Regions from separate parts of the Exiguobacterium sp. AB2 genome, predicted to be linked through region 3. Evidence: riboswitches for the same ligand, from Rfam matches in the RefSeq annotation. Region 3 holds a riboswitch; each other region holds the start of a gene.

Region 1 (7,934 bases), on a different contig from region 3:
TCTGCCCGTTTGAGCGCATAGACGAGCAAAAGGACGATGAGAAAATGGAACACGTTCCCAATCGTCATCGTGATCAAATACGAGGCGTTGAACTCAGGATAAATCCAAATTCCGACTTGGTCGAACCGTTGGCTGTTGATGATGTTCTCTTGACGGATGAACGTCAAGGCGACCGGGATGAGCGGTAAATAAAGGACATATGGGTAGAGCCATTTCGGCAACTTGGCTCCGACACCCGTCACTTTGAAGATAAAATGGACCGAGCACACAAAAATTAAAATCCCGGCGTTCCCGAACCAGTACGTCACGAAGGCCGGACTGAGTTCAATCGGTGACAAATGACGGCTGAACTCTGCCAGGAACAACATCGCATAGCCGAAGACGAACAGACTGAGCAGCCGATGTTCGACTTGTCGCGGATTTCGAAGCAACACATCCAGTGCGAGATGGCTGAGCAGGAAGGCCGGTAAGAGATAAACGACCATATACGTAAACAGTGCGGTCATGGATGGACCCCTTTCTCAAGACAGGTACGTCTCTACTTTCTCTATCGGATGCATCGTTCCCTTTGTCGAGTCGATTCGCACATACAAAAAACGAGCGGGACTGAGGTCCGCTCGTTTTCGTCATCTCGTTATAACGTCTCTTCAATCGCCGTATCGCCTTTGACGAGGTCGATTGACTTGTTATAGGCCGCTTCGTGGCCAATCACATGGGCGAGGAAAGCCGCCACGTCGGCGCGTGGAACTTCACCGGTCGACACGTCCCCGGTCTTCACTTTCCCAGTCCCGGCGTCATCCGTGAGCGCCCCTGGACGCACGATCGTGTATGTCAATCCGCTCTCCTCGAGCAGACGATCCGCGTGATGTTTCGCGACGTAATACGGTTTCATCTCATCCGGCCATGCCGAGCGGTCTTCCGCCTTCAACGCGCTCACCATGACGAACTGTTTCACACCTTGTTGTCTTGAAGCTTCGATACTTTTCGCTGCCCCGTCTAAATCGATCAAGAGCGTCTTATCGGCACCCGTATGTCCGCCAGAACCTGCTGCGAATACGACGACGTCGGCACCGTCGATGGCGTCTGCCAAGTTTGCGACGTCGCCTTCAAGGTCACCGAGTACGGCTTGATAGCCTTTGTTTTTAAAATCTTCGAGTTGTTCGTCTTTCCGTACCATCGCCGTCACCTCATGCTTGCCTTCCTCCTGTAAGCGTTCGACGAGCTGTTTTCCAATCTGTCCGTTCGCACCAATTACAAATACGTTCATCTGTCTTCCTCCTCGAATCGAATTCAGAGACACTTGAAACGTCGTGTGGCTGCCGCCACGTCCGGCGCCGAAGCGATGGCCGAGATGATGGCGACCCCGTCGGCCCCGTCACGTCGAATCAACTCGACGTGTTCAGGCCGAATGCCCCCAATCCCCACAATCGGGAGCTCTCGGTACGCCGCCCGCACTTGACGGATGAGCGTCGTCCCGTTCACTTCCCCGGCGTCCGCTTTTGAGTCCGTCGGAAAGATGGGGCCGATGCCGACATAGTCCGCATGCACCATCGCCGTCGCCGCTTCTTCGAGCGAATGGACGGAGACACCGAGCCATTTGTCCGCCCCAATCATCTGTCTGACGCGACGGGCCGACGCATCTTCTTGCCCGACATGGACCCCGTCCGCGTCGAGCTTCATCGCCAGCTCGACATCATCGTTTACGATAAACGGGACGCCGTACGCGCGACAAAGTCGAAGCAACGTCCGGGCCACCGCTTCTTTTTGATCTCCATACAGTGCCTCATTTCCTTTTTCGCGAAATTGAAAACATGTGACGCCACATTGAAGTGCCGTCTCGACCGTCTGGAAGATGTCTTTTGTGTTCGTCGTTCCACAGATGAAGTACAGCTCTAGCTGTTCAGCGAGTGCGGCTCGTCGTGATCGTTTCAAGCGTGACACCCTCCTCTCCATGCGTCCCATACGCCCAATGGTTCGTCGGTCCGTGTCCGGCTCCGATTTCGAGTCCATGCGTGATGGCGCTTTGGATGAACCGCTTTGCCGTCACGGTCGCCTCAATCATCGGACGGCCTTTGGCGAGTTCGGCCGTGAGCGCCGCCGAGAACGTACAGCCAGTGCCGTGCGTGTCAAGCGTTTCGATGCGCGGTGCCGAGACGAGAAAGGCCTCTGACGCCGTCAAGACGAGATCTTCGGCACGTTCACCCTCGAGATGACCGCCTTTTAAGACGACGGCCTTCGCACCGAGCGCCAAGATTCGTTCCGCCGCTTCAAGACGGTCTTGGAATGAGCGAATCGTCAAGCCCGTCAACACTTCTGCTTCCGGCACGTTCGGCGTGACGACGGTCGCGAGCGGCAACAACGCCGTCTTGAGCGCCTCGACAGCCGTGTCTTGAAGCAATGATGCCCCCCCTTTTGCAATCATGACCGGGTCGACGACAAGCTGTTTGAACGCATGCCGCTTCACGCCGGAAGCGACGGTCTCGATTCGACTCGCATCGAACAACATCCCGGTCTTGCACGCCTCGATTGAAAAATCGGAGCCGATCGCATCGAGTTGTTGCGCGAGCAATTCGGCCGATACCGCTTCGACGCCATGCACACCACGTGTGTTTTGTGCCGTGACTGCCGTCAAGACGCTCGTCCCGAATACACCGAGCTCTTGAAACGTCTTCAAATCGGCTTGAATGCCGGCGCCGCCGCCCGAATCAGATCCGGCAATCGTCAACGCTTGTGCGCGCTTCATGACACCACCTCAATCCGGTCGCTCGGCAGTTCGACCGCGGTCATCTTCCCAAGCTCGTTCAAGAAATGAATCGGGAAATCGCCCGATCCCTCGGCACGTGCGGTCGCGAGTTCCCCGCAACGGGCGTACCCGGCGAGCGCCGTCGACGTCGCGGTCATCGCGTCAGCCTCGACCGCAAGAAAGGCGCCGACGACCGCGCTGAGCAGACAGCCGGTCCCGGTCGTCCGCGTCATCGTTTCGGTTCCTCCTTTGATTTCAATCGTCACGTCCCCGTCACTGACGACGTCCGTCTCTCCGGTCATGGCGACGACACAGCGATACCGTTTGGCCGCCTCGCGCGCGACGTCTGTCACGTCTTGCAACGCTTCTCCCGCGTCGACCCCGCGCGCGTGCGCCGTCCGGTCAATCAATGTCGCCATCTCACCGGCGTTCCCCCGGATGACCGTCACCTGAACCTGCTCGAGGATTGCAGTCGCCACTTGACGTCGAAACGCCGTCGCACCGACACCGACCGGATCGAAGACGATAGGACGTCCTGCAGCGTTCGCCGCTTGTCCCGCTCGAATCATCGTCCTTTCCGTCGTCGCATCGAGCGTGCCGATATTCAACACGAGCGCATCGCTCACCGTCGCCATTTCCGCTACTTCCTCGACAGCGGACGCCATGACCGGTGACGCACCGATCGCGAGCAATCCGTTCGCCGAGAAGTTGGCGACGACGATGTTCGTAACGTTATGGATGAGCGGCCGCTCGGCCCGTACTTTATCCCACAAATCGCGTTTCATCGGCTCACCTCCACCGGTACGTCCCACGTCTCGAGCGTCCAGGCCATCTGCCAAAACGCCACTTCGTAATAACAGCTCTTCAAGAACAACTGACGGTAACGTTTGCGTTCGGCTTCTGTCGCTTGCTCGGCCAACAGGTCGAGCCGTTCAATCTGTTCTTCGACGAGTTCGCGGAACCATTCCGACCCATACGTCGCAATCCAAGCCGTATAGATCGGATGCTCCGGCTTTGCATCTTTCAATCGTTCGCCAATCTCGTAGTACACCCAGTAGCACGGTAAAATCGCTGCGAGTACGTCCCCGAGCGTCGGTCCGGCTTGTTGCATGTGCATCGCGTACGCATATGCGGTCGGCGCCGGCTCGAACGTACGTCGCTCTTCCTCGGTCACATCAAGCATCGTGAAGAACTCACGATGTAACGCGTGTTCCGCCTCGATCGTGTGGAGCGCGTGTGTCAAAAAACGGCTCGACAGTTCCATATCTTGCGCCACGATTGCCCCTCTCGCCTGCACTTTCGAAAATTGGTTCAGATAGTATGAGTCTTGCAGAACATAGTGGCGAAACTTCGCCTCGTCGAGCGTCCCTTCGCCGAGTGATCGGACGAACGGGTGGTCAAAACTCGCTTGGAACAAAGTATCCGCTTCTTGTCGGATGTGTTGGGTGAACGTCATGATGAACTCCTCCTTTTGTATGAAAAAACGCCGCCTCCCATAACGGAAGCGGCGTCGGACATACAGCGTGAGAAAAGTCGTTTCGCCCACTTCCCTCCGCTAGCGTGAACTAGATCAGGTTCAAAGGGTCTGGACCTCTTCCATCTCAGCCGCGTCATGCGACTCCCCTAGTGGCAAACATTATGAAATTCGGTCGTCTTCGGACACATCATATCAATCTTTCGCTGAAATAGGAACCCTTCAACGCGAGAAGCGACGATTCAATGCCGTTCCCATCTGTGAGAAGCGCTCGATTCCGAGCTTGCGTCGATTCGAGGACGCAAACACGTAATAGTCGACTTTTCCCATGAAATACATCAAGCGCAAACCGGCGATAAAGAACGTGATGGTCGTACTGACGGCAAACCCGACGCCATACCAATCGATGCCGAGCGGTAACAGCGCCAGCGTGAAGAGTGCGTTGCCTGTGAAAAACGACAAGTTAACGAAGAGTGCCCCGCGCCGGTCCTCAAAATAGAGAAGGAGTAACGTCAAGACGAGAATCATCGCGTTCGCGAAAGCGGCGAGCGTCGTCATCCGAAAGATTTGACCGACTTCTTCCGGTACGCCAATCCAGCCGACGAACACACCCGCCATGAGAATGGCGAACAACGTGACGACGCCTTGGCTTCGTCCGAGACGAATCAATTCGTTCTTTAGGACGGTCGTCATCGTCTGTTTCGCTTTATCGATTTGATGCAAAGCGCCCCCGTAGTTGATGAGGCCGTAGAACGTGCGATACCGTTCATAGAAGCGTGTCTCGACGGCGACGACGAACAAGAGCTGGGTCGGCACGATCGTCAAATAAGACCAGAATACGGCCGTGTCATAGTACGGGTTGAACACGAACGATTGCGCGACGACGGTCCGCCCCTCCCCGAACCAAATGATGAAGTTCGTCACCCAAATGCCAAGAACGTACAAGACGCCGATGGCGAACAAATCGGGGTAGAGATCAAAATAGCGGAAATAGGAAAACTCGTTCGTCGCATAGCGGAGCGGGAACGTCCGTAGCATCGCAAAGAATAAGCCGAACAGCGTGACGAGCATCCCGACCGTGAAGCCGAGCAGCAGCTCCAAGCTCGTCGGGTCCACTAGGATGCGGCTAATCAAGAACACGCCGCCAATCGCGATAAAACCGCCGAGTAAAAAGCTGTACGCGATCGCCTGATAAAACTTGGCAGCGCTCAAAAATAAGAACATGACCCAAATGACGTTAATCGTCATGAACAAGACGAACAAGACGAGCTTATACAAAAAATCGAGCGGTGAAATCATCCAAAAGATGCTGTACATGATGATTGCTGCGAGCATCGTCACTTTCAGCATTCCGGTAAAGACGGGAAAAATATCGTGTGCTTTCTTCTCGTAAAACAAATCGGCGACGTAACGCGTGACGACGAGCTGTTGGAAACTGAACAAGATTTGCGAGAAGATGAACGCATAAGATACCGACAACATAAACAGCGTCCGTTCCTCGAGTGAGAGCATCGGCATTTGAAACGCCAGCCATTGAATCGTCCCGACGACCAAAATGACGATGAGCCAAGGTCCTGAGGTGACGAGACCGGAGAACGTGTACGCCTTCAGCCGGGATGAATAGTAGTCTTCTTGAAACAACTTCTGTAGCTTAAACCCGATGCCCGCCATACTGTTCCCTCCTCGCTTCATAGATTGCTTTATACCGGTCGACGAACTGTTGCAACCGGTAATATTGACGGACGCGTTCGCGGCCGTTCTTGCCGAAGCGCATCCGTTCACGCGGATAATCCATCATCCACTCGATTTTATCGGCGAGTGCTTCCGGGTGGACAGGCGGCACGATGAACCCGGCTGGACCGAACGGGTCGTCCGAGCGTCCGTATAAAAGTTCCGAACAGGCACCGACGTCTGTCGCCACCCATGGGATACCGGCAGCCATCCCTTCTAGGACGGCTAGCGGCTGCCCTTCCGAGATGCTCGTCAGTAGCAACAAATCGAACGTCGGTAACCATTCCTGCACATTCACTTTCCCGACAAGTTCGACATAATCCGTCAGACCGCTCTGTTCAATCAACAACCGACATTCCTCGGCATATTCTTCGTCCTCATCGAGCGGGCCCATGATCGTCAGTTTAAAGAGGCGGCGCCGTTCTTGTAAAATCTTCGCCCCATAAATCATCGTCTTTAAATCTTTAATCGGTACGACACGGACGATGGCCCCGATTTGAAACACGTCGTGCTCGACCGGCTCGATGACCGGACGGATGTGGCGATCGGCGATGCCGTTGGCGATAATCTTCGTCTTTTCGCTCGGTGCCCCAATCCATTCCTGATATTCACGATTCCGTTCAAACAGCGTAATAATCTCATCGGCCGCATTGTAAGCCTCGCGTGACAAGTGGTGGAAGAAACGGACCCAGCGCGGCTTGTACGGAGCCGGAATCCAGTAGGACTGAAGAATCTCTTCTTCCCGCTCACGGGAATAAATGCCATGCTCGGTTAATATGAACGGGATGCCTTGTGTCTCCTTCATATAGGAGGCGACCATCCCGGCGTAACCGGTCGACACGGAATGGACGAGATCGACGTCAGGAAGCGGCTGATGCAACACGCGAAGCACCGGCATGTACATGCTTTGCCACATCCAAAAGTAGTCGATGAAAGATCCACCGTTCATCTCTTCAGAATAGGCAGTCTTGACGTTGTGCCAGAAAAACTCACTGGCGAAAAACGCCTCACTCGAGGGGACTCGCGTCCCGATAATCCCGAGTGCCTGTCGATTCGGGCTCTTCAACATCAGCCAATCCGACAGCTTCCGCTCTTCCTCAGGTGCGAGTTTCATCCGTCCTTTCCCCTTCACACCGGACTCGTTCAAATAGAGATGCGTGATTCCAGACACATTTTCCGGCAACACATACTTCATGTCCTCGGGACGCTTCACGGTCGGTTGGATGGAGATGATTTGAAACTCCACATCCGGCATCTCTTCAATCAGCGTCTGGGTCCAACTCGACACCCCTCCGCTCACGTACGGATAACTCCCTTCTAACACGAGTCCAATCTTCATGGTGTGCCTCCTTCGATGGCAATCTGAGCGTTCGCCGCCGTCAATGTGACCAAGTAGAGCGGGCGATCCGCTTCCATTTGTTCGACCGTCCCAAAGTCGAACGTACCTGTCTCAAGCGATTGTCCGGACTTGAGCCGGACCGTGAAATGCGACGGATTGACGAGCCCTTCGCCTGACAAGTAGACAGTCCCGTCATCAAACGAGATATTCACGTCCGCCGCTTGGTAGGTGATGAGCTTTTCCGTCGCGTAATGCTGGGTATACGACTGCAGGTGCGGATAGTTTGTATTCACGTCGTCATTGATTTTTTTCAGACTGGCGAACATCGTGTCCCAATCACGTCCAAGTGCCCGGTCGGGGTCGATAACGTCATCCGGGTGAATGAAGTGCGAGAAGACGCCAAAATTGGCAATCGCGTCGACCATCTGGAAAATCGAACCGCGCTCTTCCCCGTAATCGCTCGATACACGTGGAAAGTGGTAGACGTGAGGGTGTGTCTCATCGAACTCGAACTCTTGCACGAAATCCCCGTTCTCTGGTTCCCCGGTATAAAGCGACGCGATTGTGCGCAGTTCAGGTAACGCTTCAGCGATCGCATCGACGCCGGTCCGATTCAAGGCGTTCGACGGTGGGACGTACGATTTGAG
Region 2 (7,934 bases), on a different contig from region 3:
GAACGTGTGGTCGGCGTACTGGGTGTAGACAGATCCCGACTTGACCGGGTAGAGCGACGTGTTGACGGTGAACTCCGCATCCGATGTCCGGCCCTCATGTGTCTGCTGATAGACGTTCGGGAAATAAAGCATCTCGTCGCGGAGCGCGTTCAAACTCGGTGTCACGTCTTGACCGTTGATGACTTGGCCAATCACGGACGCCTGAAACGACTCGAGTTGGACGACGATGACGTTCGTATCGGACGAGGCGCTCACGGTCGCGGGAGACAAGGCGGCGACGTTGGATTGGTCGACGTCAGTCAACGACTTCCCGAGTCCGGCTCCGTCACGGATGCCACGCGCCGCGTCTAAGCCGTGATAACCCCAAAATCCGTATTTATAGTACTCACGCATGTTCGAGATGGTCGTCCGGTCGTCCGGTGGATAATTGACGTAAAGTGGGACGCTATACAGCACGACTCCGGCCAAAAAGCCGATCCCGGCCATCCGCAGCCCTCTCGTCTCACGAATCGGGTGACGCTTTTGATACATCACGAGTGCCCCGAAAACGAGTAAGTCGGCGAAAATGAGGAAATCGGTCGCCTGAATCAACGTCAAGAACCCACCGCCGACGTCACCCATCTGGCCGGCATCTGACAAGAGCGCGACCGACAAGACGTTTCCGAAATAGCGGTAATACCAAGCGTCCGAGATGAGCAGGGTGCTATGTAAAAATAGCGAGGCAAGGAGGATCCATCTGCGAACGTTCGGTCGAACGAGTAACGCCCAGCTCGTCATCATGAGAATCAGACCGACGTTAACGAGAAAGAAGTGAAATGTGAATGCACTCGTCGTCAGCGCGCTAAATAAATAAAGCTTCAGGAGCGAGAGAAGCAAGTAGGTCCAATAATCGAGATATTTCATAAAGCGCCTCCAAAAACCAAGTTGGTTAAGTGTTCCTGTTTTCAAGTGGGCAAAAACATCGAGGTGTACAAAAAAAGCGAGGCGGAAAGCCTCACTTGATTAAAAACGTGTCCCGAAGTTCAATGATGGTGCCTTCCGGAGCTTTTAATTTACTTAGATAGCCGTCGACGACGAAATAGATGTTGCCGCCCTGTTTCGGTAAGAACGGCACCCCGAGCGCTTCGAGCCGTCTCACTTCTGCTTCGAGGTCGTCTACGTACAAAGCAAAATGGACGGGACCGGCCACATGTTTCGAATAAGCGGTTAACGTCTCGTCTTGCTTTGCCGTCTGGAGTTCGATATAAAAATCGCCGAGCTTGAACCAGCTGTTAAACGCCCGTGTGTGAAAGTCAGACGATTCCTGAACGAGTTCGAAGCCGAGCGCTTCGTAAAATTGTTTCGACGCTTCATAGTCGGGCGTTTGGATACAGAGATGGTGAATTTGTTTCATCGTATCCCTCCTTTCTTTTAGTTTAGCGAATCGCTATAGATAACGGAACTTTTCTTGGGTAAGGGGCGTATAGGACACGGGGAGGTGAAAGGATGGATACCGATGTGTTGACGATTCAACCGATTGATGACACGAACCGGGAAGCCGTCATCGGCTTAACGGTTGCTACGGACCAGTCTCGCTTCATCGAAACGAATGCGGAATCACTCCGCGAGATGGAAGTCGACGTCAAATACGCCTGGACGTGCTACGCGCTTTGCCTTGACGAACGACCAGTCGGCTTCATCATGATTGGCGCGGAGAATAACATCGATCGCTACGTTTGGCTTGACCGTTTTATGATAGACGCGCGTGAACAGGGAAAGGGGCTCGGAGCTCGCTTTCTACAGTTGGCGCTCATCTTCATTCAAGACCGATTCGACGTGGATGACATCGTCCTCAGTTTACACGCGGCAAATGAACCGGCGAAGCGGTTTTATCAGCGAGGTGGATTCGTCGATAGCGGCCGCATCGACGAATGGAACGGAGAAGCGATTTGGGTGTATCACGTCAAACAGGGACAACCGTTATGAGGCGGTCGTCCCTGTTTTCGTTGTGGTCGCTTTAACCGAATTCCCGGCCATGAAAAAACAAAGGATGGCGATGAAGCCAAAGAGCGGAATGAACCCATTTTGCGTCAACAGATCCATGACGGTCGGTTCCTCTGGCCAGACGCCTGTCGCGACCAAGGCGTGCCAACGCGTATACGCTGCGATGCGCTCCAATGTAAATAAAAGGGCGGTGATCACAAGAGCGGTCGCTCCAATCATCGCGAATTGTAATCGAGTCAAGGTAGTTACTCCTTCTAAACGAGATAACCTTATTTTACCATTTGTTCGGATAAAAGGCAGAGGCCAAATGACTCAATTATTGTTTGAGAGCAGGACGCAATTGCTTAACGCGAGCGAGCACAATCCAGCCGAGTAAGGCGCCGGTCACACTCGAAGCGAGAAAGGCCGGGAAAAAGAAGAACGCGCCGAACTCAGACCCCATCAAGATTTTCGCGTAAGGCACGGCGATGAGTGAGGCGATGACCCCTGTGCCGATCACTTCACCGATTGCGGCGAAGGCGACGCGGTTCGTCTTCATATAGAAGATTCCGGCGAGAAGTGCACCAATCATGCCGCCAGGAAACGCGAGTAGGGAGCCGGTACCGGTCATGACCCGTACGAGTCCGGTCACAAAGGCGACGAGGACGGCACCGAGCGGGCCGACGGTAACAGCCGCGATGACGTTCACCATATGTTGGATCGGGAAAGCCCGGGCGACTCCGGTCGGAATCGAGATGAACAGTGAGCCGATAATCGCGATGGCGACGAGCATGGCCATCCAAGTGAGTTGTTGAATACGCATAAATGAGTCTCCTTTCAAAATGAAAACGCCACTTCTCCAAAAGGAAAAGTGGCGTGGAACAGACGAATCCCATGCCACTTCCCTACGCTGGTATGAGCCAGATCAGGTTCAAAGGGTCCGGCGTTTGCCGTCTCAGCCCGAAGGCTCCCCTAGTGGTCGTTTATTCGTTTAAGTATAACATAGTGTCATCATAAGCGTTCGATGATTCATTCGTTCTTCTCGAGCAGATGTTTGTAATCCGTTTCGTTCCAGAACAGTGGCGCGATGGACTCGGGCCCTTTAAAGATTTCTCCGTCTCGGTCGTAGACGATGGCATACCCGCTCTCGACCTCAAATACAATCAAATCCGCGGTCACTTCGGTCACGCCGTCCCCGGCGATGATGACATCCTCAAGCGGCTCGCGGGCGATTGATACGCCCCATTCGTCGAGCTCGACGATGAGCGCGGACGTATAGGCGTGACGATCGTAAATCGATTGAAACGCATCTTGCGTCAACGTGACGTCTTCCGGTGGGGCGCTCGTCCCATATTTCCGTTTCTCGATTTCCTCGACGAACTGTAAGAACGACGTTTCTTGCCAAAAGAGCGGCGCATTCGCTTCCGTCCCGTTCGCAATCCACCCGTCCTCGTCTTCATACACCGTGGCGTACGTTCCATCGTCGAGTTGGAACGGATAGACGTCTGCATAAGTGTGGTGGATGCCGTTACCAGTAATGACGACCCGTTCGAACGTCTCACGATATGGCGTGAGTCCGTTCGCCTCGAGGGTTTCAAGTAATTTTTCGGCGACTTCGTGTTGGTCGAAGACGTCCTTGAAGTCCTCCCGTGTCCATTCGCTCATGATTTCTGGCCCAGGTTCGTTCGAATCCGCTGGAATGACCGGCTTTTCGATTGGATCGGTACAGCCTGCGAGTAACAGTAGGCCCAACCCGAATATAAATAAACGTGTCATGCTGCTCACCCTTTAACCATACAAATTTTACCTATTATGAAGAAGCGTAGCATGGATGGAAACGGATGAGAACCTATACACGTTTTCGTTGGGGGTGTAGTAAGGCGTGAGGCGGTCAGGTTCACTGAACAGAATCTGTACGACTGAACAGGGAACTGTCGGATTTTGGCGAACTGTTAAAGCAAACGAGCGATGAAGGAGCGAGTATGATGCCAAAACGAAAATTTGCCAACCGACGTGACTGGGAACGGATTCTTGAACACCGCTATGCCCAGATGGACGTCCATGACGAGCATTTCTCAGGGACGGTCGCCCTATTTCAAATCGATGCAGTCCGGGCCCCACAGTATAAACAACATAACGGAGAGGAATTCATCGTGGCCGATGCGGGTTATGCATGGCTTCAATATTTCCCGGACAACGAACCGTTCGGGGTGACGGTCATGTTTGATGACGCAGGCCATATCGTGCAATGGTACATTGATATCGTCCAAGCGATTGGCTATGAGGACGGAATTCCCTATATGGACGACTTGTTGCTCGACATTTTAGTCTTCCCGAACGGGGACATCGTCCGAAAAGACGAAGATGAATTCGAGGAGGCGAGGTTGACGGGCGAATTGACACCGGAACTCGTCGTCAGCGGCTGGCGTGATTTCGAACAGACGCTCGACCGCATCGAACGCCGCGACTTCGTCTACTTTGACCTTGCACAAGGGCATTACGAGACGTTAAAGCAAATGCTTTGAACACGCGGCTTCCTTTGATACAGTGAAAGAAAACTGTAGGGGGATCAACTATGAGACAGATTGACATCGATACGTGGCCACGAAAGAAGCACTACGAGTTTTTCAAGGCGTTCGCCGCCCCGCACTTTAACGTGACGGCAACGCTCGACGTCACAACATTACATACGCATGCGAAGACGACCGGACAATCGTTTTTCAAGCTGTTTTTGTACGGTGTGGTCAAGACGGCGAACGCGATTCCGGAGTTCCGATACCGCATGCGCGGAGAGACCGTCGTCGAGCATAACGTCGTCCATCCGTCATTCACCGTCATGATGGACGAGGATGTGTTCAACTTTTGTACCGTCTCGTTTAAAGAGTCATTCCCAGCGTTTATGGAGACCGTTGCGACGCGAATGGAAGAGGCGAAGCAAAACGTCTACGTCGGAGACGAAGAGTCGGATGACTTGCTGTTTATCACAAGTGTGCCATGGGTGTCGTTCACAAGTATCAGTCATCCCATCAACGATGAACAGCACGATAGCGTCCCACGCATCGCTTGGGGAAAATTTACGACAACGGGAGACCGGATGATGATCCCACTCTCCGTCCAAGCCCACCATGCGCTCGTCGACGGGGTGCACGTCGGCCGGTTTTATGAGGAACTTCAGACGTGGCTCGATGATTTGAGCGATTTACAAGTACCGGTCCGCGTCGAGGAGAAAGGACTCGACGAAGCGATTCGTCTCCGCGAGAATGGCGAGCTCGAACGAGCCAAACAGTTGCTCCTCATGTTGCTCCGCCAAGACGAGAAGAATCCTCGCCTGCACGCGCACTGTGCGTGGTGCTACGACGCGCTCGGGGAAGAGCGACAAGCCGTCCCGCATTATGAACGAGCGATTCGGCTCGGCCTCGCCGGAGACGAACTACGGGAGACATACATTGGGCTCGGCAGCACGTACCGGGCGCTCGGCCGCTACGAGGATGCCGAAGAGTTGTTCACGAAAGCGATTGAACAGTTTCCGGACATCGGGGCGCTCAAAGCGTTCCAAGCGATGACCCGTTACAACCTCGGACGTCACAGTGAAGCGACCGGCACGTTGCTCGAACTGCTCGCAAACCCGAATCCGGATGACAGCATCAAACGGTATCGTCGCGCCATCGCGTTTTACGCGCGTAACTTGGACGAGACGTATGACTAAGGAGAACCGAATGATCACACTGCAACCAATCACAGAACAAAACTGCTATACGTGTTGTCAGCTCACGTTGAGTGACGCGTAACAGACGTACATGGAACCGAACGCGATTTCCTTGCTATAACCGACGGGGGACGACTCGGCACCGAACCGATCGTCGTCGGCTATCATCCTGATAACATGGGCGTGCATCGAGTATATGAACGCTTGGGATTTGTCGATGAAGGCAATCGCTTCGGGCGGGAGATGGCGGTCATTCGCCGTATGTGAACAGATGACATTCCATCATCTGTTTTTTTGCAGGCAAATGGATTGACCGACACTTTTCCTCGTGTTATATTTATCTCGAATTAAAGATAATGAATTTTAAAGTATTGTTTTCTCTCAGCAGAGGAGGGGAACACATGGAACAACGGCAAACGTTAAAAGCCATCACGGTGTTGCTTCGGGCCTCGCAATCGATTCAAGACGTGGTCAAGCACGAAGTCGCCGAGTACGGGCTGAACCCGACCGAATTCTCGGTGCTCGAACTGTTGTATCATAAAGGCGATCAACCGATTCAAACGATCGGCAAAAAAGTGTTATTGACGAGCGGGAGCATGACGTACATCGTCGACCGGCTCGAAGCGAAAGGATACTTGATTCGCAAAGCATGTCCGAGCGACCGGCGCGTTACGTATGCGGCGCTAACTGATGAAGGTGACGCCCTCATGTCGCGCATCTTTCCAGCTCATGAACAACGGATGGAAGATCTGTTCGACGGACTCGATTTAGCAGACACGATTACTCAATTGAAGACGATTGGCAAACGCGCCGAAGCGTCAAAAAATTTTAATTAATTATCTCGAAATCAAGATTTTGAAGGAGCGATTACGATGAATCATGTAAAAGGAATCCACCACGTGACGGCGATTACGAGTAGCGCCGAGAAGAACTATGACTTCTTTACGAACGTCCTTGGAATGCGTCTCGTTAAAAAGACGGTCAACCAAGACGACATCCAGACGTATCACTTATTTTTCGCCGACGATAAGGGGAGTGCCGGAACGGATATGACGTTCTTTGATTTTCCAGGGATCCCAAAAGGCGTGCACGGGACGAACGAAATCGCGAAGACGTCATTCCGCGTCCCGACCGATGAAGCCCTCACGTATTGGGTGCGCCGCTTCGACCGCCTCGGCGTGAAGCATGAAGGCATCACTGAGCAATTCGGTAAAAAGACGCTCGCATTCGTCGACTTTGACGATCAGGCGTACCAACTCATCTCAGATGAGTTCAACAGCGGTGTCGCCTCAGGGGAACCGTGGCAAAACGGACCGGTCCCGCTCGAATACGCGATTACAGGCCTCGGTCCAATCTTTATCCGCATCGCGGACTTTACGTATTTCAAACAAGTGATGGAGCAAGTCATGTTGTTCGAAGAAATCGGACAAGAAGGCGATGCGCATCTCTTTGAAGGGGGTGAGGGTGGAAACGGAGCGCAAGTCGTCGTCCTCCATGACGAGACATCACCAGTCGCGCGCCAAGGGTTCGGAACTGTGCACCACGTTGCTTTCCGTGTCGATGACCGAAGCGTCCTCGATGAGTGGACAGCACGATTACAACAGTTCGGGTTACCGACGTCAGGCTATGTCGACCGCTTCTTCTTCGAATCGTCTTATGCTCGGGTCGCGCCACAAATCCTGTTCGAATGGGCAACGGACGGACCAGGATTCATGGGCGATGAGCCGTATGAGACGGTCGGTGAAAAATTGTCACTCCCGCCGTTCTTAGAACCGAAACGGGAACAGATTGAAGCGATGGTTCGACCGATCGATACGGTCAGAAGTACAAAAACGTTTGAGAAAGAATATGAGGGAATGAAATGAGCTTTTTAAATCGTTTATTTGGTAAACAAGAAGAACCAACCAACTCACAAGGAGGAACTACTATGTTAAACATTGGAATCGTACTCGGATCGACTCGTGAAGGACGCGTTAGTCCGCAAGTCGGAGAATGGGTGAAAGAACTCGCAGACAAACGCGGTGACGCGAACTATGAAATCATCGATATCGCAGACTACAGCTTGCCGCTCCTCGGAGAGCCGGGCGGCGACGCGACAGGTGCTGGCGCTTGGTCTGAAAAAATCGCAGAGATGGACGGTTTCGTTTTCATCGTCCAAGAATACAACCACTCGATCACAGGCGCGCTCAAAAACGCTCTCGATTACTTACGCGACGAATGGCATAACAAAGCAGCCGGAATCGTCTCATACGGTTCGGTCGGCGGC
Region 3 (7,934 bases):
CGTTTAATCCTAACGTTTCACCGAGCGTGTACTTCACGCGACTTTGCACGTTGTATGCCACTTCTGACACTTTCGTACCGTAGCTGACAATAATGTGCATGTCGATATGTACATCATCACCATCTTGTCGTACGACGACTCCGCGCGCGTAGTTCTCACGTTTCAATAGTTCCGCGATTCCGTCTTTCAATTGAGCTTGAGACGCCATGCCGACGACTCCGAAACATTCCATCGCCGCGCCACCCGCGAGTGTTGCCACGACGTCGTTCGTAATGTCAATATTGCCATATGTTGTCTTCATATCAATTGCCATATGGAGTAGCCTCCTTCATTCGGAATGATTCCTTCACTACATTCTACAATATCTACCTCGTTATTTAAAGGACCTGCTCTTAAACTCGGTCAATTGTGGTCGTAACCCTCATCCATTATTAAAATCCTTACCAGTAATGTCAAGTTTTTTCTTGTCATACTATTATTTTCTAGTTGCATCGGGAAAAAACCCGTGCTAATATAAACGAGTGTCTATTAGGACGAACCCACATAAAAAAGGAGGGGAAACGCATGGCACGTAAATGCTACGTAACAGGTAAATCACCTAAGTCAGGTAACAACCGTTCGCACGCACTCAACAAGACGAAACGTACTTGGGGTGTAAACGTACAAAAAGTTCGTATTCTCGTTGACGGTAAACCGAAACGCGTTTGGGTTTCAGCTCGCGCTCTTAAATCAGGTCTCGTTGAACGCGTATAATCTTATACACGAACGAAACAAATCCCAGCGGCATGCGCCGATGGGATTTTTTTTGTGCTTATTTTTTGACGTACAAGACGAGGACCATACCGTCATGTACGACGAGTTCTGCCGTTTTTGCGTCCCACTCGTTTGAAATCGTCAACGCCTCGTGGCTGACGACGTCGTGACGGTCGAGCGGGTATTTGACGCCACGGATCGTGACGTTCGCCCGCTTCCATGGAATGAGCGACAAATAATGGTCGTCACGCCGCGCAAGCGCGTGTCGGCCCTCCCGTGCGAGAGAGACGATTTGGCCGTCGGCATAAAGACACATCTCCGGGTAAGCCTCGAGCAACCCGATGTTCCCGAGCGTCATGTCGAGCCTGCCTCCGAGCGCCCCGTAGACGAGCATCTCGTCAGCCCCATGCCCGCGTGCCGCCTCGAGGGCGATCTCGAGGTCGGTCACGTCTTTTTCAGACGGATAGCGTAACGCCTCATCCGGTACGACTCCCGTGAACGAATCGAAGTCGCCGACGACGAGGTTCGGTTCAATCCCTTGGGCGAGGAGCGTCGCGTAACCCCCGTCGACGGCGATGACGTAATCGACGTCGTCGGGAAGAGACGGAACGGGTGACGGACTAGCCGCCACAATCAAGACACGCATTAGCGGACGTCCCGCGTGGCGAGCGTCGCGAAGCGCGGCGCCGTCGTGAACAAGAGCACGAGCACAATCGTCGCAATCAAGAAGGACGGGAGCATATACGTCATGTTATAGCCGAGCGAATAGGCGACGACCGGCCCTTCCGCATATTGGGCGAAGAAGACGATTCCCGACAGGACGTGCGCGGCGTAACGGAGGAGCGAACCGAGGAGCGCCCCGAGCACCAAATAGAGGACGAGCGTCTTTTTCGAACCGTCTTTGGCGGCCCGTTTCACTTGTCCGGCGAAGACGCCCGCCATCCCGACGAGGCCATACGCGAACGTGTAGTCGACTAAAAATTGGACCGGCGTGAAGATGTAGGCGCCGAACAGCAGTTGGAGCGTCCCGACGAGCGCGCCGGTCGCGAGACCGCCTTTTAATCCATGGCGATACGCCATCACGAAAATCGGCAACATGACGAGTGTGATCGACCCACCTTGCGGCATCCGATACGGCATGAGCAAATCAAAGATCAAGGCGAGCGCCGAGAAGAGTGAAATCTCAATCAGCGCCTGTAGTGTTAATTTTTGTTTCATTTTCCATTTCCCCCTTTATCGTAAAGAACGACAAAAAGCAGCATGACGTAAACGCCATGCTGCTTGGATTCGCAACGTGCATTTTCGCCACATCCCTACGTCCGTGTGAACGGAACAGGTTCAAAGGGTTAGCGCATGCCTCTCAGCCACAGATGTGACACCCCTTGCGACAATATTTGTTGTTCTATCCTCGATTATACACGAGATGCGTTGCGAATGCCATCGATTGCTGCTTTATAGTCCGGTTCGTTGTAAATCGCCGAGCCCGCAACGAGGACGTCGGCCCCTGCGTCGATGCACAGTTTCGCCGTCGTCGCGTTCACGCCGCCATCAATCTCGATTTCAAAGTCGAGCCCACGTGCTTGACGCATCTCGCGGAGCGCCGCGATTTTCGGGACGACCGACTCGATGAACGCCTGCCCCCCAAAGCCCGGGTTCACGGTCATAAGAAGCACCATGTCGACGTCTTGGACGACATGTTCAATCGTACTGATTGGCGTATGCGGGTTCAAGACGACCCCACTTTTCGCCCCGGCCGCCTTGATTTGTTGCAAGACGCGATGTACGTGATTCGTCGCCTCGACGTGGATCGTGACGATGTCCGCTCCGGCCTTGATAAAGTCCTCGACGAACCGTTCCGGCTGATCAATCATCAAGTGGACGTCCAATACCATGTCGGTCTTTTGACGTAAGCTCGAAAGGACAGGCAAGCCAATCGAGATGTTCGGGACGAACTGTCCGTCCATGACGTCAAAATGGATATAATCGGCCCCGGCCGTCTCGACCGCTTTCACTTCTGCTTCTAGGTTGGCGAAGTCCGCCGCTAAAATCGATGGTGCAATTTTAATCATCAGTTCAGTACCTCCGTTGTCTATCGTTCATCTCTTCCATAAACGTAACATAGTTGTCGTAACGAGTGGAAGCGATTTCGCCCGATTCGACGGCCGCCTTGACGGCACAGCCCGGCTCGTTCACGTGGGCACAGCCCCGGAACTTGCAGTCGTCATGTCGTTCGACGAACTCGGGGAAGCACCAACGCAACTCTTCCGCTTCGAGCTCTTGTGGGAACTCGAGGCTCGAGAAGCCAGGCGTGTCGGCGACGAGACCACCGCCGAGTTGAATCAGCGTGACATGACGCGTCGTATGCTTTCCGCGGCCGAGCGACTTCGAGATTTTCCCGGTCGCAAGCTCAAGTTCAGGCGCGACGGCGTTCAGCAGTGAACTCTTCCCGACACCGGTCTGGCCAGCGAACACGCTCGTCTTCGCCTCGAACAAGTCCCGTATCGCCTCGACCCCAGACCCTCTCTCTGTCGACGTCTCGATGACGTCATAGCCAATCGACCGATAGAGCGAAGCCGCCTGTTCAATCGCTTCCATCTCATCCTCATTCAGCAGGTCCATCTTCGTCAACACGATGATCGGATGAATCTGTTTCGATTCAATCAAGACGAGAAAACGATCGAGCAAGTGATACGAGAAAGCCGGTTCCTTCACCGAGAACAGTAAGAACGCTTGATCGATATTGGCGATCGGTGGTCGGACGAGGTGGTTCGACCGCTCGTCGACGGCTAAAATGTAGCCGGTCCCGTCTTTTTGATCTTGAATCTCAACATCGTCTCCGACGACCGGCGAGATGTTGCGATTACGGAAATTTCCGCGTGCACGACAGCGAATCTCTTGCTTTGTTTCCGTCATGACATCGTAAAAACCGCCTTGTAGGCGAATGATCGTTCCTTTCATCCTGTTTCCTCCTAGAAAAAGAGGTGACGCGCACGCCACCTCTTTGTTATTGTGCATCCTTCGCTTGGGCGTACGTGACCGAGTCGGTCCGAACGACTTCCCCATCGACTTCAATCGTCGCCGTCCCGACTTCGTCAGGCGCGATGACGAGCGTATAGGAGTATGTCGTCGTCTCCGTTATCTTATCACGGAGCACTTCAATCTCGCCACGCGCATCGACCGTCCGAATGACGACCTCGACGGGCTCAGGCGTCTCGCCTTCTGCCGGTGGTTCGATCTCTACGCTCACTTCTCGTTCGATGGACGCATCCGTCGGTTCGACACCGAGCGAGACGATGACCGTCAATTCCGTACCTGGGTCAACGGCCGTGCCTGCTGTCGGCAGCTGGCGGATGATTTGGTTCGAAGGTACGCTCGTCGAATACTCATCACGCTTGACGATTTTCAAGTTGTTTTGTTCGGCGTACGTCGTCGCTTCTTCGAACGTGTAACCGGCCAAGTTGGCAAGTTCGATTTTATTGCTGCCCGTCGACACGACGAGCGTGACCGTCACTTCTGACGGGACGACTTCTTCGCCCGGAGCGAGCGATTGTGAGATGACATCTCCGTTATCGACCGTCTCCGAAGCTTCTTTTTGGATGTCGATATCCGTGAAGTCCAAGTCCTTCAATGTTCGCTCTGCCGCCGACTGGGACAACCCTTCGACGTCCGGCATCCGGACCGTCTCTTTCCCTGCCGAGACGACGAGCGTGACCGTCGTACCGCGTTTTGGCTTCCGTCCGGCCGGTGGATTTTGTGAAATGACGTTACCAGCTTCGATGTTGTCACTGGCCCGTTCCGTCACATCGACGACGAAGCCCGAAGCCTCGAGTTCTGTCGTCGCCTCGTCTTCAGTCATTCCGACGACGTCAGGTACGACGGCCCGTGACATCTCGTCTGCGACGACGTACGCCCCGATTCCACCGCCGATGAGTAACAGCGCGAGCAATAACCAGAGCCACCATTTGCGTTTCTTCGGCTTCTTGGCGTCCGGTTTCGGCTCGACCGGTGCGACCGGTTTCGACGGCTGCTCACTCGGTGGCGTCGTCTCTTCCGCGACGACCGGTGCCATGACGAGCGTCTGGTCGAACGCATCTTGTTCCGCATTCACTCGTTTCGACTCGTTCGCGCGCGCCGGGTCGAGAGAAGTCATGCAGTCTTTCTTGAATGAGGCGACCGACGTGTGTCGTGCGCCTGGCGATTTCGCGAGCGCCTGCATGATACAGTTCTCGAGCGCTTGCGGAATCTTCGGGTTCAAATCCATCGGTCGAATCGGGTCGTCTTGCAGATGCTGAAGTGCGACGGCGACCGGCGTCTCTCCAATGAACGGAACACGTCCGGTCACAAGTTCGTACAACACGGCACCGAGCGAATAAATATCCGATTTCTCGTCGGCGAACTTTCCACGTGCCTGCTCTGGTGAGAAGTAATGGACCGAACCGAGCACGGACATCGTATGCGTGAGCGTCGCGTTCGACATGGCGACGGCGATTCCGAAGTCGGTCACTTTCATGTTGCCGTTTTGGTCGATCATCATGTTTTGTGGTTTGATGTCGCGATGGATGATTCGGTTCGCATGGGCGTGGTCAATTGCATCACAAATCTGTCCCATGATGCGTAACGCCTCTTCGACAGATATGTATTCTTCTTGCAAATATTGTTTCAACGTCATCCCATCGACATGTTCCATGACGATATAATAGATGTCTTGCTCATCCCCGACGTCATAGATGGCGACGATGTTCGGATGGTTGAGGCTAGTTGCCGCGTGGGCTTCTCGTTCGAACCGTCGGATAAACTGTTCGTTATGCGAGAATTCAGATCGTAACACTTTGATGGCGACAGTACGGTTCAAAATCTCATCGTGGGCCCGATAGACATTTGCCATACCCCCGCTGCCGATTTGCTGTTCGATCCGATAACGATCGTTAATTCGTTCTCCGCTTCGCATCGGATTCATCCTCTCTTTCTATCTGTAAATTGGACGATAGCGACGGTAATGTTGTCGCTTCCGCCCAAGCGGTTGGCTTGATTGATCAATTGATCGGCTTTGACGTCAGCAGAAATCGGACGTTCGAGCACGAGCAAAATATCTTCATCCGTCAAGTGATTCGTCAACCCGTCCGTACAGATTAAGATCGTGTCGAATTCAGGTTCGGCAAATACTTGTAAATCAGGTTCGACGTGCTCGTTCGAACCAATCGCGCGCGTGATGATGTTCCGTTTCGGATGGACCCGCATCTCTTCCTCGGTCAGTTCACCGAGCTGTTTCAAGACGTTGACGTAAGAATGGTCTTCGGTCAACTGATGCAGCGCCCCGTCGCGTAACGCGTAGACGCGGCTGTCCCCGACGTGAACGATGACGATCGTCTCATCGTGCCAGCACACCCCGGCAATCGTCGTCCCCATCATGACGAGGTTCGACTGTTTTGAAAAGGCGAGCACTTGTTCATTGGCTAGTTCCACGTTGTCGCGGAACCACTGCTCCATTTCCATCGGCGTGGCCGGAAGCGTCGGGAAAGCGCGTCGGAACTGTTCGATGACGAGTTCACTCGCGACTTCCCCGGCTTCATGCCCGCCCATCCCGTCGGCAACGAGGGCGATTCCGGCGTGCTCGTCCCCTAAAATCAGAACGGCATCCTCGTTTTGCGTCCTCACTTGCCCACGGTCGGTTCGATAGGCTAATTCCATCTTTCCCATTACCTCGTTTCTTGTTCGCGCTCCTTCGCTCGAAGCTGCCCACAAGCGGCATCGATATCCGAACCTTGTTCGCGACGAATCGTCACGTTCACTTTTCGATCTTTGAGCACTTTTTCAAAGGCAAAAATTTGTTTACGCGGTGTGCGGACGTAGTCACGCTCGAGTACGTGGTTGACCGGAATCAAGTTGACGTGACATTTGACGCCTTTCAACAAGTCGGCGAGTTGATGCGCGTGCTCTTCCGTGTCGTTGACGCCGCCAAATAAACCGTATTCGAACGTGATGCGGCGACCGCTCTTCTCCGTATAGTAATTGACGGCTTCCATCAACTTATCCAAGTTGTAGGCCCGGTTGATCGGCATGAGGCGTGTCCGGATTTCCGTCGTCGGCGCGTGAAGCGAGATGGCGAAGTTGATACGCATCCCTTCATCGGCGAACTTGTAGATTTTCGGTACGATCCCACTCGTCGACACCGTGATGTGGCGTGAACCGATGTTCAAGCCGTCGTCGTGGTTGACCGTGCGCAAAAAGCGCATCAATTCGTCGTAGTTATCGAACGGTTCGCCAATTCCCATGACGACGATCGAGTCGACACGTTCACCGCTCGCGTCGAGCGCGCGTTGGACGTCGAGCACCTGGGCCGTGATTTCACCGGCTTCTAGGTTACGTTTCAAACCGCCGAGCGTCGAGGCACAAAACGTGCAGCCGATGCGACAGCCGACTTGGGTCGTGACACAGACCGAGTTGCCGTACTCATGGCGCATGAGCACCGTCTCGATGGAATAACCGTCTTGAAGCTCGAACAAGAACTTGATTGTCCCGTCCTGTGACTCTTGACGGACGAGTTCTTTGAGTGTCGTCAATTGGAACGCCGCATCTAATTTCTCGCGGAGCGGTTTCGAGACGTTCGTCATGTCGTCGAACGATGTCACCCGCTTGACGTACATCCAGTCGTATAACTGTTTCGCGCGGAACGACTTTTCTCCTGCCTCGATGAGCCACTGTTCGAGCTCTGCGTACGTGAGGGAATAAAGTGACGGTTTGGCACCGACCAATGGATTTTTTTCAACTGCTTTTGGATTCATGTTTATACCTCTTTCTTGAATGCGGCGATATAGAAGCCGTCCGTCCCGAACGACGTCGGGAGTAATTTAAGTTCAGCACGGTCCGATGGCACCATCGAACGTACAGCGTGCGGGAGTCGCTCACGGAGCGTGTCATCCCACGTCAATCCGTTCGACAAGATATAGTCGGCCTGCTGCTCATTCTCAGACGGGTCGATTGTACATGTCGAGTACACTAGCGTACCACCTCGTTTTAAGAGAGGCAAGACAGCGTCGATAATTTCCCGCTGGACTTTCGGTAGCCCTGCGAGTCCGGCTTTGTCTTTTGTCCACTTGATGTCCGGTTTCCGGCGAATGACGCCTAACCCTGAACACGGGACGTCGAGCAAAATTCGGTCAAAGCTCTCTCGTTCGAACTTG
Region 4 (7,934 bases), on a different contig from region 3:
AGATCATGAAGATCAACCGGGCGTTCCCGCTCGACAAGCTCATGCCGGCCATCCGTTATTACGTCGAGAAGACGAACAAGCGAATCACGTTCGAGTACATTCTTCTCTCGAAAGTGAACGACTTGCCGGAACATGCCGAAGAGCTCGCTGACTTGATCGCGGACATCAATGACAAGTCGTACGTCAACTTGATTCCATACAATCCGGTCAACGAGCATATCCAATATGAGCGCAGTACGTCGGAGGACATCATGGCGTTTTACGACATTTTGAAGAAACGTGGCGTCAACACGGGTGTCCGTCTCGAACACGGGACCGACATCGATGCGGCCTGCGGACAGCTCCGCAGTAAACATATGAACGTGGAAGGTGCCAAATAAGTCGATTCTCCCGCTAACCTCAGCGGGAGTTTTTTTGTTGACGTCCGGACGCAGGACAGGATAAACAATTTTCAGAAATAGGACTAGAGACGTCCGGTCTAGGGAATAGTCTTTTGACATCACAGGAGAGAGTGGAGGCTATTTAATGGAAAACGTGAACGCGACATGTTGGATTCGAGTCAGAAATACGCTTGGGGAAGGGCCGTGTTGGGACGCTGAGTTGAAGCGATTCTACTGGGTCGACATCGAAGGGCACACGCTCTGGTGGTACGATGAGAAAGAAGATGAGCTCTCTTCAGCCGATATGGGCCAACAGATCGGCTTCGCCGTTCCGAAAGTGACGGACGGTGTCATCGTCGGATTGAAGGACGGTATCTATGAATGGGACGAGTCCTCAAAACAACTCGACAAGCTCGTCGAACTCGATGATGCGGACGGCGTGCTTCGATTCAACGACGGCAAGGCCGACCCGTACGGACGAATCTTTGCGGGAACGCTCCATTTGGAAGACGAGGAGAATGAGGCCACACTCTATCGGTTGGACCGCGACGGCACGACCGAAGAGATGCTCACAGGTCTGACCTTATCAAATGGTCTGACGTGGTCACCGGACCACAAATGGTTTTATCATATCGACACGCCGACCGAGACGGTTCGACGTTATCCGTACGACTTGTCGTCCGGTACGTTTGGGGAAGGGGAGGTCGTCGTCGAATTTAAGGATGAGGACGGCTTCCCTGACGGCATGACCTCGGACGAAGAGGGTCATTTATGGATCGCCCACTTCGCCGGCGGTCGCGTCTCGCGCTGGAACCCCGAGACGGGCGAGAAAGTGCTCGAAGTCATGGTGCCGGCGCCGAACGTGACGTCATGCTGTTTCATCGGGGACGACTTGAAGCAACTCGCCATCACGACCGCGCGTGAAGGGATGGATGACGAGGCGCTCGAAACGTATCCGGATGCCGGGTCGGTGTTTAAAATCGATACGGAAGTGAAAGGGATGCCACTTTATCGTTTCGGACGTTAAGGAGGGAGAATCATGGTGAAACGCATGCTCGTTCGCGTAGGAATCGGTCTCGCGCTCGCGGCGGTGGCGCGAGTCGGGGTGAAGAAATACCTCGACGACCGCGAGACGAACGATCATTCTTACCTCGAACCGAAATGGGACGAGACGCCGAGCGTCGACGCGGACAAAGATGAGGATGAGGTCGGCTTGACGCAGCTCGATTCGATCTATCGGGCCGAGTGGCAGGCGAACGCTTATCCACGCTCAGAGGCGGAACGGAAAGCACTCGAAGAATAGCCATGCCTGAAACACGCTCCGTGCGAGCGTGTTTTTTTGTTGACAAGATGGTCAATCCCGTTCATTATCTAAAAAGTAATGATTACTATTTGGGGGCTGTTAATGATGAAACGAATTCCAATCACCGTGTTGTCAGGCTATCTTGGGAGCGGCAAGACGACGTTAATGAACCATATTTTAAACAATCGCACCGGCAAGAAGTATGCCGTCATCGTCAATGATATGAGCGAATTGAATATCGATGAGCGTTTAATCGAACAAAGTGGATTTTCGCGGACCGATGAGAAGCTAGTCGAGCTGTCGAACGGTTGCATCTGTTGCACGCTCCGTGAAGACCTCCTCGAGGCGGTCCAAGAACTCACGAACGACCGTGAACTTGACGGGATCATCATCGAGTCGTCCGGAATCTCGGAACCGATTCCCGTGGCCCAGACGTTCACGTATGCCGATGACGCGCTCGGCATCGACTTGACGAGCCGTGTCTATATCGATGCGATGGTGACGGTCGTCGATGCTTACCGTTTCTTGAAAGATTTCAATTCCGGTGAGTCGCTCCATGAGCGGAAACAAGCAATCGATGAGACGGATGTCCGTGAAGTCGTCGACCTGCTCGTCGACCAGGTCGAGTTCGCCGACATCATCGTCCTGAACAAAGCCGACCGGGTGTCGGAGGCCGAACTGAACGAGATGGCCGGTCTGCTGAAGACGCTCAACCCGTCTGCAAAACTATTGACCTCGGTCCATTCGAACGTCGACTTGACCGAACTGCTCGACGTCAACCTGTTCGATTTCGAGCAGGCGATGCATTCGGCCGGCTGGATCCAAGAGCTTGAGTCGGAAGAACATACGCCGGAGACCGAAGAGTACGGCATCAGCTCGTTCGTCTATCGTCGCCGTCGTCCGTTCCACCCAGCGCGACTTCATGCGTGGATTGAGCAGTTCCCTGAGGAAATCGTTCGGGCAAAAGGATTTTTATGGATTGCTTCGCGTAACGACCTCGCCTGCTTGTTCTCGCAGGCCGGATACGCCTCGACGCTCGAGCACGCCGGGCGGTGGCTCGCGACGCTTCCGGAAGAGGAGCGCCGGCTTATGTTCGCGGCAGAACCGGAGCTCGCTGAAGACTATATCGAGCCTTACGGCGACCGCCAAACCGAGCTCGTTTTAATTGGACAGCGAATGGACCGTGCGCGTGTCGAATCGATGCTTGATACTTGCCTGTTGACTGACGAAGAGATGGCGCTCGACTGGGCGACGCTCCAAGACACGCTTCCAGGGAATGGCGTTGTCACTTTCTCATAAACCGTTTACAAATCGAAATTGGTCGTCTATACTGTTCCTTGCATGAACAAACCGCATACATTGGACTACACTAGGGGTGCTTCGGCTGAGATGTGAGCATGGCCCCGATCCCTTATGACTCGATCCGGGTAATACCGGCGTGAGGAAGTGTGGCACTTTTTCTGATGGACTTTAATTGGACGAGTGGCCGCATTCTCATGGATGCGGCTTTTTTCGTGCATACAGATAAAGGGGGAACAGAACATGAACAACCAATGTGGAACGAGCCCGATTGTCGGGTTCCGCTTTACACTCAGCCCGATGACGTCCGATTTCGTGAGCGTCATCAAAGACGCACTGAAGGAGACGGACTTACAGAACGTCTGGCGCCATACCGATGACGTCTCGACGGTCATCCGGGGACGGAGTGAGCACGTATTCGATGTGGCCAAGGCCGTCTTATCTCATGCGACGAAGTCGGGGGTGCACGTCTCGATGAGCGGGACGTTCTCGGTCGGCTGCCCTGGCGACACGACGGGGGACAACTTGCTCGACGTGACGAACGAGCCGGCGAACGGTTCGGTCGAAAACCAATACGTCTCATCCCAGTTCGCACTCTATCCGCTCGGGGACGCGGAGTATATGGACATCATCTATGAAGAGATCGACTTCGCGAAAGCGCGCGGTGTGTTCAATGACTCGATGCATTACGCCTCCGGCATCCATGGCGACATCGAGCCGGTATTCTCGTTTTACGAGGCGACGTTCGACCGGGTGCGTGCGAAGACGAGCCACGTCGTCATGACGGTGACGTTCAGTGTGAACAGTCCGTCACATGAGGGACAAAACAATGCTTAAGTCGTGGAAATTAAAGGAGATCGTCTTGTTGTCGATATTATCGGTCGTCTTCGCCGTCGTCTATTTGGCGTTCGTCCACGTCGGAAATTTATGGGCTGGGCTGATTGGGCCGATCGCCTACGAGTGGATTTTCGGGATTTGGTTTATCGTCTCGATTATCGCCGCCTATATCATCCGTAAGCCCGGTGCCGCCTTTTTGTCGGAAGTGCTCGCGGCGACGATTGAGATGATGATTGGGAACGCAATCGGGCCACGCATCATTCTCGTCGGGATCATTCAAGGACTCGGGGCCGAGGCGGCGTTCGCCGTCACCGGGTATAAACGATATGACCTGTGGGTGCTCATGCTCGCTGGCTTCGGTGCTGCCGTGACGAGTTTCGCCTATACATACGTCATGGGCGGCCTCGCGGCACTCAGCCCGACGTACGTGGCGACGATGTTCGCCCTGCGCGCCACGAGCGGGATGCTCATCGCAGGGCTCGGTGGAAAGATTTTGAGCGACTTGTTGCTCAGGACGGGTGCGCTCGAAGGCTACGCGCTCGCACGTCAAGGACGCGCCCATGGTTGAGGCGGAGCAGTTGACGTTTCGTTATCCCGGCAAGTCGACCGACGTATTGGCAGACGTCACGCTCACGCTCCGGGATGGGCGGACACTCATCAGCGGGTCGAGTGGGTCGGGGAAATCGACACTGTTCGCCATGATGAACCGGCTCTATCCGGACAACTGTGACGGCATCGTGACCGGAAGGCTCGACTTGTTCGACCGGCCGTATGACACGTACGCGGCCGGCGAGGTGAATCGTCGGGTCGGCACCGTGTTCCAAGACCCCGACAGTCAGTTCGTCATGCAGACGGTCGAGGAAGAGCTGATCTTTACGCTCGAAAACTTTCACGTCCCCCGCGAGGAGATGATGGGGCGCGTCGAGATGATGTTACGGACGTTGCGGCTCGACGATTATCGACATCGCTACATCCATGACTTGTCTGGTGGCGAGAAGCAGCAAATCGCCGTCGCCTGTGCACTGATTGGCCGTCCGGAATGGCTCCTCCTTGATGAACCGCTCGCCCATCTCGACCCGGAGACCGCGGCTCGGTTCGTCCGTTGGCTCGACGGCGTCGCCCGTAGCGTCAACGTCGTCGTCATCGAACATCGCCCGTACGTGTGGGGCGATTTCTTCGACCGGCAAGTCGAACTTATGGAGGGGCGAATCGTCTACGATGGACCGTTCGAGATGCGCCCCGACTATACGTTCGCACCGATTACGAGCGAAAAAGGGGAACACAATTTATTTCACATACCGAATTTAAAACGAAAAGAATTCGAACTCGCAGCGAGTGACTTGACCGTCGCCGAGGGAGAGGTCGTCGCAATCCTCGGTCGTAACGGGAGCGGCAAATCGACATGGCTCAGGAGTCTCGCCCGGAACCATCGCGACGTCGGGCTCGTCCCGCAATCGCCGGCACACCTGTTCGTCACGAGCGAGGTGGCGCACGAGCTCGCGTACGGACACGATCACCCGATTGAAGACGTGTTGACGCGGCTCGGTCTCGAGCGATTACATGACGCCCATCCGCTCTCGCTCAGTCACGGACAAAAGCGCCGACTCGCGATTGGCGTGATGTTGCTCTCTAGGAAACGACTCATCGCGTTCGATGAACCGACCGCCGGACAAGACGAGGCGTCGCTCGGTGCGCTTTATGACTTGATGGAAGAGCGGGCACGTGACGGTCAGGCCGTGCTGTTCGTGACGCACGACCTCAACTTCGCCCGGGCTGCGAACACGTATTATTTAATGCACGATGGGAAGTTGAACGGTCCGTATGACGCATCGCTCTGGGAGCAGCCGGAACTCCTTCAGGCCCATGGGTTATGGATGGAGGAGATGGGATGACGTTTCATGAGATGAACCCGACGCTCAAGTTTTTGACCGTGACGTGCCTCATGTTCGGTCTCGCCTTCATGTACAACCCATGGACCCCGCTCGCCGTTTTTCTCGGCACGCTCCTCCTCCAAACACTGTTCGCCGACGTGAGCTGGCGGCGGTGGGGACTGTTCATGATCCCGTTTCTATTGACCGCGATCGGGACACTCTGGACGACGCTCGTCTTCGGAAGAGAGGCGGGTGGGGCGGTCGTGTTCACGCTGTTCGGTAACGACGTGACGGAAGAGAACGTGCGCCTTGCCGTGACGCTCGCCTTGCGCGTCTTGGCGTTCACGGCACTCTCACTGTTGTTTACGCTGACGACGGACCCGAAGCGTTTCGTCTACAGCTTGATGCAACAAGGCAAGCTATCACCGAAGATCGCCTATAGCGTCTTCGTCGGATTTCGGTTCTTTCCGATTTTAAAGAGCGAACTGATCCAGCTCTATGAGACGCACGCGCTCCGGGGCGTCCGGCTCGAGACGCGACTCGAGCACGTCCGACATGTCCCGAAGCTATTGATTCCGCTCCTGGCCGGTTCGATCCGCCAAGCCGAACGGATCGCCTTCTCGATGGAGGCGCGCGGGTTCACGGGGGAACGCCGCAGCACGTACGAGGTCGTCCCCGTCACGCGGAACGATTTCGTCTTGGCCGCATGTTTAGTCCTCTTGTTCGTCGTGAGTACGTGGGTGGGGATCCGTTAAAAAAACTGGACGACTCGTCCTCAGGCTGTTGATGAATCCATTCGTAAAAAGCGAATGGGTTCGTTTTTTGTGTTCAACGAGCTCGATCTAGTCACCCCGACACGAAATGGATGACGTACGATGTCGACGTTCGTTTCGGCCATCGTGGCGACAGAAAAAAACGGCCGCCAGACGGCGACCGTTTGCGTTACTCGTCCGACGGCGCCCCTACCCTGCAGGAAAGCAGTCCGACGGAGACCCAGCAGCGACGTAAGTCGCGATGCGGCTCCGGGATTGCCTGCGGAAAGCGTGGGCGCCGGAAAGACGGGCGATTCGCTTGATGTTAGTCAACAAGCTGAGGACGACTCACTCGGAGTCGTCCTGTTTCGTTTCTTTGACGATACGGAACTTCGGTTTGATTGATTCGTTGTTGAACGGCTCGAGCACGGTGTTCTCGTTGGCCATTCGAATCTGTTGCGGTTCACCTTTGGCGGTCGTCCCGATACAGAACATGTTCGCCTCGTGGTCGGCGAAGAGCGTCTTATACGCGGTCGCGTGATGCATGAGCCGACCGGGCGATCCCCAGCCGACGATGACCATGCCCCTGCTCTGTTCGACCTCGTCGAGCGTCTCCTCGACGTAATGGAAGTTCGTCTCGTCGAGTTGAGACTCGACGTAAGGCAGATTGTCGTTTATGGCGAGCGTCGGGACGAGACTGATGACGCGCACTTCCCGAATCGGTTTGTCGAGATGGTTGCGCATGAGCATGTACGCCCGTTGCGTCGTCGTCCCAGACAAGAACGCGTCACTCATTCGAGGGGAATAGATGATGACGGCGCAAATCACGCCATCGACGACATCGGTGAACTCATAGGAGCGCATATAGCGTTTCGTCTTGTCGTCATTGAAGACCGACTTGACTCGAATCGTCACTTCCTCGATTTGTGTGTTCATATCGTTTCCTCACTTCAACTAAAGATCAACGGTCACGTCAGACTCGCGAACCATTCCAAGTAACGAATTGCGTAGCGTGCGACTTGCTGCTTCGTCGACTTCGCGTCACCGGGAAGGAGCGTGACTTCGTCTTGATACTGTTCATAGTAGGACATGACGTTGTCTACGTACTGTTCGCTGCGATTATACTCGAAGATGGCCGAACGAACCGATTCAATCGAATCGGTCGATTGGCCGCCGTGTTCACTCAAGTAATACGCGGCCGCATGGGCCGAATCGATTAAGCTGTGTGGGTCGGCTTGTCCGTCATTGTTCCCGTCACGGCCGAGCCCGCCGTATTGCTCAATCAACGTCAAATCCGTCAAGTCGACCTCGTCCTCAGGGACGTCGCCTTTTTGGTCGTCCGTGTCATATTGCCAACCGAGCCAAGTCCGGGGCATGAACTGGAACGGACCGATCGCACCGACCGATGACCGCATCGAGGCACTGTGTGAAAAAATCGTCTCGACGCGATGGACGGCGGCGAGTAGGCGCCAATCGACGTCATACGTATCCG

What was found. A riboswitch is a leader RNA that binds a small molecule or an ion and turns the genes downstream of it on or off. The one in region 3 is predicted to bind thiamine pyrophosphate.
Region 1: another riboswitch for thiamine pyrophosphate. It lies ahead of tenA (thiaminase II); the one in region 3 lies ahead of thiT (energy-coupled thiamine transporter ThiT).
Region 2: another riboswitch for thiamine pyrophosphate. It lies ahead of thiW (energy coupling factor transporter S component ThiW); the one in region 3 lies ahead of thiT (energy-coupled thiamine transporter ThiT).
Region 4: another riboswitch for thiamine pyrophosphate. It lies ahead of DI14_RS06035 (YkoF family thiamine/hydroxymethylpyrimidine-binding protein); the one in region 3 lies ahead of thiT (energy-coupled thiamine transporter ThiT).

Annotation. Positions count from the first base shown of each region.
Region 1 is NZ_JNAA01000067.1:58,792-66,725, forward strand. It holds gene DI14_RS09050 (diguanylate cyclase domain-containing protein) at 1-506, opposite strand, end outside; gene DI14_RS09055 (SDR family oxidoreductase) at 635-1,267, opposite strand; gene thiE (thiamine phosphate synthase) at 1,291-1,932, opposite strand; gene thiD (bifunctional hydroxymethylpyrimidine kinase/phosphomethylpyrimidine kinase) at 1,901-2,743, opposite strand; gene thiM (hydroxyethylthiazole kinase) at 2,740-3,528, opposite strand; gene tenA (thiaminase II) at 3,525-4,199, opposite strand; TPP riboswitch at 4,274-4,378, opposite strand; gene pelG (exopolysaccharide Pel transporter PelG) at 4,440-5,888, opposite strand; gene pelF (GT4 family glycosyltransferase PelF) at 5,869-7,287, opposite strand; gene DI14_RS09090 (DUF2194 domain-containing protein) at 7,284-7,934, opposite strand, start outside.
Region 2 is NZ_JNAA01000070.1:7,514-15,447, forward strand. It holds gene DI14_RS09910 (LTA synthase family protein) at 1-903, opposite strand, end outside; gene DI14_RS09915 (VOC family protein) at 995-1,393, opposite strand; gene DI14_RS09920 (GNAT family N-acetyltransferase) at 1,486-1,965, shown strand; gene DI14_RS09925 (hypothetical protein) at 1,960-2,223, opposite strand; gene thiW (energy coupling factor transporter S component ThiW) at 2,300-2,785, opposite strand; TPP riboswitch at 2,848-2,946, opposite strand; gene DI14_RS09935 (hypothetical protein) at 2,992-3,738, opposite strand; gene DI14_RS09940 (DUF402 domain-containing protein) at 3,948-4,487, shown strand; gene DI14_RS09945 (chloramphenicol acetyltransferase CAT) at 4,538-5,668, shown strand; gene DI14_RS09950 (MarR family winged helix-turn-helix transcriptional regulator) at 6,070-6,504, shown strand; gene DI14_RS09955 (ring-cleaving dioxygenase) at 6,541-7,533, shown strand; gene DI14_RS09960 (NADPH-dependent FMN reductase) at 7,530-7,934, shown strand, end outside.
Region 3 is NZ_JNAA01000102.1:87,635-95,568, forward strand. It holds gene DI14_RS12300 (Asp23/Gls24 family envelope stress response protein) at 1-313, opposite strand, end outside; gene rpmB (50S ribosomal protein L28) at 565-753, shown strand; gene DI14_RS12305 (thiamine diphosphokinase) at 812-1,399, opposite strand; gene thiT (energy-coupled thiamine transporter ThiT) at 1,399-1,971, opposite strand; TPP riboswitch at 2,047-2,146, opposite strand; gene rpe (ribulose-phosphate 3-epimerase) at 2,166-2,822, opposite strand; gene rsgA (ribosome small subunit-dependent GTPase A) at 2,827-3,711, opposite strand; gene pknB (Stk1 family PASTA domain-containing Ser/Thr kinase) at 3,758-5,701, opposite strand; gene DI14_RS12330 (Stp1/IreP family PP2C-type Ser/Thr phosphatase) at 5,707-6,441, opposite strand; gene rlmN (23S rRNA (adenine(2503)-C(2))-methyltransferase RlmN) at 6,450-7,535, opposite strand; gene rsmB (16S rRNA (cytosine(967)-C(5))-methyltransferase RsmB) at 7,538-7,934, opposite strand, start outside.
Region 4 is NZ_JNAA01000042.1:13,909-21,842, forward strand. It holds gene rlmN (23S rRNA (adenine(2503)-C(2))-methyltransferase RlmN) at 1-380, shown strand, start outside; gene DI14_RS06020 (SMP-30/gluconolactonase/LRE family protein) at 526-1,407, shown strand; gene DI14_RS06025 (hypothetical protein) at 1,420-1,683, shown strand; gene DI14_RS06030 (GTP-binding protein) at 1,789-2,982, shown strand; TPP riboswitch at 3,045-3,145, shown strand; gene DI14_RS06035 (YkoF family thiamine/hydroxymethylpyrimidine-binding protein) at 3,226-3,819, shown strand; gene DI14_RS06040 (ECF transporter S component) at 3,812-4,387, shown strand; gene DI14_RS06045 (ABC transporter ATP-binding protein) at 4,380-5,711, shown strand; gene DI14_RS06050 (energy-coupling factor transporter transmembrane protein EcfT) at 5,708-6,445, shown strand; gene DI14_RS06055 (DUF1643 domain-containing protein) at 6,791-7,378, opposite strand; gene DI14_RS06060 (lytic transglycosylase domain-containing protein) at 7,411-7,934, opposite strand, start outside.